Regions from separate parts of the Azospirillum aestuarii genome, predicted to be linked through region 1. Evidence: riboswitches for the same ligand, from Rfam matches in the RefSeq annotation. Region 1 holds a riboswitch; the other holds the start of a gene.
The links. Region 1 has a riboswitch for thiamine pyrophosphate ahead of JJL56_RS16210 (LuxE/PaaK family acyltransferase). Riboswitches for the same ligand answer to the same signal wherever they lie in the genome.
Positions count from the first base shown of each region.

Region 2: it holds a riboswitch for thiamine pyrophosphate, as region 1 does, so the genes downstream of both, thiC (phosphomethylpyrimidine synthase ThiC) here and JJL56_RS16210 (LuxE/PaaK family acyltransferase) in region 1, are expected to answer to the same signal.

Region 1 covers NZ_JAEPIV010000008.1:85,411-88,760, reverse strand. Annotated here, with positions in the region: gene JJL56_RS16215 (acyl-CoA reductase) at 1-836, opposite strand, end outside; gene JJL56_RS16210 (LuxE/PaaK family acyltransferase) at 836-1,915, opposite strand; TPP riboswitch at 1,990-2,119, opposite strand; gene JJL56_RS16205 (DUF5672 family protein) at 2,246-3,350, shown strand, end outside.
Region 2 covers NZ_JAEPIV010000009.1:6,995-10,344, reverse strand. Annotated here, with positions in the region: gene thiC (phosphomethylpyrimidine synthase ThiC) at 1-1,780, opposite strand, end outside; TPP riboswitch at 1,897-2,009, opposite strand; gene JJL56_RS16840 (hypothetical protein) at 2,199-2,387, shown strand; partial or broken gene oxlT (oxalate/formate MFS antiporter) at 2,459-3,350, opposite strand, start outside.

The sequences.
Region 1 (3,350 bases):
CGCGCCACCGCCCCCGCCTTCCCGGCGTCGAGCGCGGAGCGGGCGACCATGCCGAAACTGATCTTGTGCCCGTAGGGCAGGAAGCGCGTGGTGATCGGCACCCGCGCCCGGATGGCCTCCAGCGCGTCGTTTCCGCCATAGGCGACCACCGTGTCGGCGCGGGTCAGCCACGCCCGTTCCGCCGCCGCGTCGCCACCCTTCCACCAGACGATGGCGATGCAGTCGGCCAGTTCCGGGTCGATCTCCGCCAGGATCTGGGCGAACCATCCGGCGAACAGCGGCTCGGCGCTCGGCAGCTTGCCGACCGTGCCGGCCTTCACCAGCAGGCCAGAGATCAGGCTCCACAACGGCAGGCCCGGCACGTTGCCCGCCCAGACATGCAGCAGAAGCTCCGGCCCGAAGGCGCGGGCGAAGCCGCCCTTGGGCATCGGCTGGAAATCGTCGAGCACCGCCGGGTTGGCGAAATCCTCCGCGACGAATTTCCGCAGCTCCGGCCCGCGGAAGGTCTTCAGATAGCCGGTCAGCCCCAACCGGACCATCTCGGCGTCGTAGCCGGTGACCAGCGGCAGCAGCCGTTCCGCCTTCCGCCGCCACGGGTCGTCGCGGTCGAGCAGCCGGGCGACGGCGCGGTCGATGGTGGCGGCGATCTCCGCGACGGTGCGGCTTCTCAAGTAAGTCCGCGCGTTGGTCCGCACCCGCGTTGCCAATTCAGCGATCTGCGCCTCGCTCAGCACCGGCACCGCCACGTCGAGCGTCTCGGCGCCGCGCCGGAAGGTCAGCGTCCGCCAGTCCACCGCGTCGGCGGACAGCCCCGGCAGATGCCCGGCCCGCTCCATCAAGTCGCCCGCGCCGCTTTGAGGAAGTCCTCGACCGCCATGGAGCAGCCCTTGGCATCCGCCCCGTCGGCCCGGCCGAGAAGCTGGAAGCCGCCGTCCACCTCAACCCCGGCGTCCTCGGTCAGGATGGCCGACGCGCAGTTGAAATGGGCCAGATCGTGATGGACCAGCACGCCGACGCTGCCGCGCGGCACCTCCTGCCCGGTCAGCGGGTTGATGACCCGGCTGCGTATCCAGTGCGGTCCGGACTTCACCGACGGGCACACCTCGTTGCCGTCGTCGTAGAACTGGGTGCTCAGCTCCGTCATGCCGTACATGTTGATGCACAGGCGGCGCGGCACGCCGAAGGTCGCGGACAGGCGGCCGTAGAACTCCTCCGCCGCCATCTCCCGCGACTGGCCCTTGAAGCCGCCGGTGTCGAGGATGCGGCTGCCCGCCGGCAGGGCGAAGCTCCGCCCCTGCTCGGCCAGCGCGTCCATCAGATGCACGACGCTGAAGCTCGCCCCCAGCAGGGCATAGGGTTCGCCGGTCGCCTCCGCCCGCGACAGCGCCTCGATGGCCCCGTCCACGTCCAGCCCGGCGTCGGACACGAAGTAGCGGCTCTCCGCCATCCCGAATTCGCTCTTGGCCAGCGCCAGATAATGGGCGAGCGAGGAGTTGGGCATTGCCTGCTCGGTCGGGAACAGGATGCCCATGCGCAGCCGGTCATAGCCCGCCATGAAACGGCGGCGGAAATTGACGGTCATGGAGCGGTCGTAGACCGCCAGCGTCGGATGGTGGCTCTTGCCCCGCACGCCCTTGGTCGTGCCGCTGGTCATGAAGACGTGCGGGCATTCCTCCGGCGGCCGTCCACTCAGCGTCAGGTCCTTGAAGGCGCTGATCGGCACGGCGGGCACGTCGCGCCAGCTCTTCACCGTGCGCAGGGTGCGCGCCCGCTGGGTGGCGAAGCGGCGGTAGGGGGCGTTGGTCTCGAACTGGTGGGCGAAGACGGCCAGCGCCATGCGGTTGAACGCCTCCTCGTCCGCCTCTCCGGCGGCGATGAAGGCCAGCAGCTCTTCGACAAGTCGGGCTTCGGTCACGTCCGCACACCTTTTGCAACGCCAACAAACTGTTGCCGGAGCAAGCGGTGTCTGGATGGAATGGGGGTACGCCGTGCCGCCCTTCAGTCCCGTCCCTACGCCGGTATGACCCGGATCAGGTTCGATGGGTCACCGCGTTGTCCGGATGAAAGCGCCGGACCGGCGGAGTCTCAGCCTCCTAGCGAGGCCCCCCAGGGAACATTCGCAAGCTAAGGGACCGGCCCCCGCCCGTCAAGGATGACCGGCGCTCCGCCCGTGGCAGCCCCACAACCGCCGTGATACGATCCGCGCCCGCGGGCGGCTGACGCCGGCGGCAGAATGGGGAACGGCATGGTGAGGATCGAGGACTGCACGCTGGTGTTCGCCGACACGGCGAACCACGCCCTGGTCGAGATGGCTATCCGGGACAGCATCGCCGCCTGCCGCTTCTCCAGGGTGCTGCTGCTCTCCGACCGCGATCCGAAGATCCCCGGCGTCGATTTCCACCGCATCGCCCCGATCCACGACATCGACGACTATTCGGACACGATCAACGTCCGCCTGCGCCGGCTCGTGACGACGGGCCATGTCCTGATCGCCCAGTGGGACGGCTTCGTCGCCGATCCGCAGGCCTGGACGGAGGAGTTCCGCGCCTTCGACTACATCGGCGCCCGCTGGGGCTGGTACGAGGACGGCATGACGGTGGGGAACGGTGGCTTCTCCCTGCGCTCCGCCGCCCTGCTCGACCGGCTGCGCGACCTGCCCTTCGAAGCCGGCATCCCCGAGGACCACGTGATTTGCCGGACCGAGCGCCCGGCGCTGGAAAAGGCCGGCATCCGCTTCGCCCCGGAGGCCATGGCCGACCGCTTCGCCTTCGAACGGACACCGGTGCCGAGACCGGCCTTCGGCTTCCACGGCCTGTTCAACTTCGGCAAAGTGCTGGGGGACCGCGCGCTGGAGGAACGGATCGAGGTCATGGACGGCCCGCTTCTGGACCGGCGGGAATACACAGACCTGATGACCAGCCTCGCGCTGTCCGGACGCAAGGCTCCCTTCGCCTCCATGGTCCGCAAGCTGGTGGCACGGCGGGACGAGACATTCCTGCGGTCCCAGATCACCGAATGGACGACCGGCGTGCAGCGGGACTATGTGCTGGCCCTGGCCGATGCCGTGCAGACGACGGCGGGGCCGGGGTCGCGCTGGCCGGCGGTGGCGTCACCGCAGCGCCGCCAGCCGAAGATCTACGACTGCTTCACCTTCCACAACGAGCTCGACCTTCTGGAGCTGCGCTTCCGCGAGCTGTACGACACGGTCGACCAGTTCGTGATCGTCGAGGCCAAGCAGACGTTCACCGGCGCGCCGAAGCCGCTGCACTTCATGGAGGAGCGCGACCGCTTCCTGCCTTTCCTGGACAAGGTGAAGCTGATCGTCGCCCCGGATTTCCCGGAGACCGACA
Region 2 (3,350 bases), on a different contig from region 1:
ACATCTCGGCCATGCCGGAGTTGGCGTATTCCCGCACCTCCTGCGTGATCTTCATCGAGCAGAACTTCGGCCCGCACATCGAACAGAAATGCGCGACCTTCGCCCCCTCCGCCGGCAGGGTCTGGTCGTGGAAGCGCTCCGCCGTCTCCGGGTCGAGCGACAGGTGGAACTGGTCGCGCCAGCGGAACTCGAAGCGGGCGCGCGACAGGGCGTCGTCGCGTTCCTGGGCGCCGGGATGGCCCTTGGCGAGGTCGGCGGCGTGGGCGGCGATCTTGTAGGTGACCACGCCCACCTTCACGTCGTCGCGGTCCGGCAGCCCCAGATGTTCCTTCGGCGTGACGTAGCAGAGCATCGCCGTGCCGAACCAGCCGATCATGGCGGCGCCGATGGCGCTGGTGATGTGGTCGTAGCCCGGCGCGATGTCCGTGGTCAGCGGCCCGAGCGTGTAGAAGGGCGCCTCGCCGCACAGCGCCAGCTGCTTGTCGACGTTGGCCTTGATCTTGTGCATGGGCACGTGGCCCGGCCCCTCGATCATCACCTGCACGTCGTGCTTCCAGGCGATCTTGGTCAGCTCGCCCAGCGTCTCCAGCTCGGCGAACTGGGCGGCGTCGTTGGCGTCGGCGATGGAGCCGGGGCGCAAGCCGTCACCCAGCGAGAAGGCGACGTCGTACGCCTTCATGATCTCGCAGATCTCCTCGAACCGCTCGTAGAGGAAGCTCTCGCGGTGGTGGGACAGGCACCATTTCGCCATGATCGAGCCGCCGCGCGACACGATGCCGGTGGTGCGCTTGGCGGTCAGCGGGATGTGCGCCAGACGGATGCCGGCGTGGATGGTGAAATAGTCCACCCCCTGCTCCGCCTGCTCGATCAGCGTGTCGCGGAAGATCTCCCAGGTCAGGTCCTCGGCCTTGCCGCCGACCTTCTCCAGCGCCTGATAGATCGGCACGGTGCCGATGGGGACCGGGCTGTTGCGCAGAATCCACTCGCGCGTGGTGTGGATGTTGCGGCCGGTGGACAGGTCCATCACGGTGTCCGCCCCCCAGCGGGTCGACCAGACCATCTTGTCGACCTCCTCCCCCACCGAGGAGGCGACGGCGGAGTTGCCGATGTTCGCGTTGATCTTGGTGAGGAAGTTGCGGCCGATGATCATCGGCTCCGATTCGGGGTGGTTGATGTTGGCCGGGATGATCGCCCGCCCGCGCGCCACCTCGTCGCGGACGAACTCCGGCGTCACGTGATCGGGGATGGAGGCGCCGAAATCGTCACCGTCCCTCGCCGCCGCCTCGGCCAGCCGCTGGCGGCCCAGATTCTCGCGGACGGCGATGTACTCCATCTCCGGCGTGACGATGCCGGCGCGGGCATAGGCCATCTGTGTGACCGCCCGGCCCGGCTTGCCGCGCAGCGGACGGCGCCCGGCGCGGTCGAAGACGGGCACGGCGCGCGCCTCGCCGACGCGCAGCCCGTCGTCCTCCGGACGGACCTCGCGGCCCTCGTAGACCTCCACGTCGCCGCGCGCCTCGATCCAGGAACGGCGCAGCTCCGCCAGACCGCGGCGGATGTCGGTCTGCACGGCGGGGTCGCTGTAAGGGCCGGAGGTGTCGTAGACGCGCACCGGCGGCTCACCGCCGCCGACATGGATGTCGCGCATGGCCACGCGCAGATCGGGGAAGCGCTCCCCCGCCACATGGACCTTGCTGGACGACGGCAGCGGGCCGGTCGTCACGGTGAAAGGGTCGGACGGCGTGGCGTCCTTTGGGGCGGGGGGAAGAGAGTCGGGCATCTGCTTGGATCTCCATCGCACATAGGATCGTTGGAGATCCGGGTGTGACGGAGCGGCAGAACGGACGACCGGAGCGGTCCCCATAATAGGGGTGCGCAATGGGGATGCGCGTGACCGTGGTCCATTTGTTCCTGTCCCTACGCCGGTACGACCCGGATCAGGTTCAAAGGGTTCGGCGCCTTACGGCATCATCTCAGCCCCGTGCTATGGGGCTCCCCTTGGAACGTCGCCATGCTGAACGATCCGCCCCACCCGCGTCAACGCCCATTCGCGGCGAATCCCGCCTCATCAATGCAATTGACGCGATTCTGGTATCCATTATCTGGTATACAAAATCCTATTGCGCAGCCTGAGCCGGCACACTATGCTGCACCACAACAAGAAACAAAGCCCCTCCCGAGTGCCCGGAGCCCGTCCCATGCTCGAATCCCAGATGATCGCCTTCGTCGCCCTGGCCGGCCTTATGGGCCACGGCCTGACCCTGCTGATGCGGGAGGACGACGAGTGGAATTCCGATCCGCAGGACGAGCAGCCGGACGGCCTCTGGTCGTCGGACCGCTTCAACCAGTCCGGCGAAGGCCACAACCGCCCCTTCTTCCTGGAATGAAGAAAGGCCGCCGCGCGGGGTGCGCGCGGCGGCCTTTATCCGAGGCATGGAACCGAAAGTGTGCGGACCGATCAGTGGCCGGTCTGCACCGCCAGCCCCCCCGTACCCTGCTGGGCGGCGAGTTCGGCGTTTCGGGCATGGTGCCGGCGCAGCATTGGCCGCAGGACCGCGATGGCGCAGAAGGCCGCGATGAGGTCCATGGTGGCGCAGATGTAGAGCACGGTCGCCCAGGTGCCGGTGGCTTCCATCAGCAGGTTGCCCAGCGGGACCAGCAGCGCCGCGACGCCCTTGGCGCAGTACAGCACGCCATAGATCTTCGCCGCGTGCTTGGTGCCGAAGGTGTCCGCCGAGGTCGCGCTGAACAGGCTGTACACTTCGCCCCAGGCCAGGAACACCATGCCCGACAGGATCAGGAACATGATCGGGTCGTGGCCGAAGCGGCTGAGCATCAGGATGCCGATGCCTTCGAAGGTGAAGGCGATGAACATCGTCGCTTCACGGCCGATGTGGTCGGAGATGAAGCCGAACAGCGGACGGGAGATGCCGTTCATCACGCGGTCGAGCATCAGCGCGAAGGGCAGAGCCGCCATGGTGATGCCGAACAGGCTGATCGGGGCTTCCTTCACGCCCAGATCGTGGGCGATCACGCCGAGCTGAGCCACCGCCATCAGACCGCCCGACACGGTGCAGATGAACATGAGCATCATGACCCAGAACACCGGCGTCTGCAGCGCTTCCTTCAGCGTGTAGTCACGGCGGGACTGCAGGACCTTGGTCGAGGCCTTGACCTGATCCTTTTGCGGAGCGCGCAGGAAGAAGGCGGCGCAGAAGATAATCGTGCCCTGCACCAGGCCGAACCAGAAGAAGGCCGACTGATAGCCCGACGAGTGGATCATGTTGGCGATCGGCAGGATGGTCAGGGCCGAGCCGGCGCCGTAACCGCCCGCGGTCAGGCCGACGGCG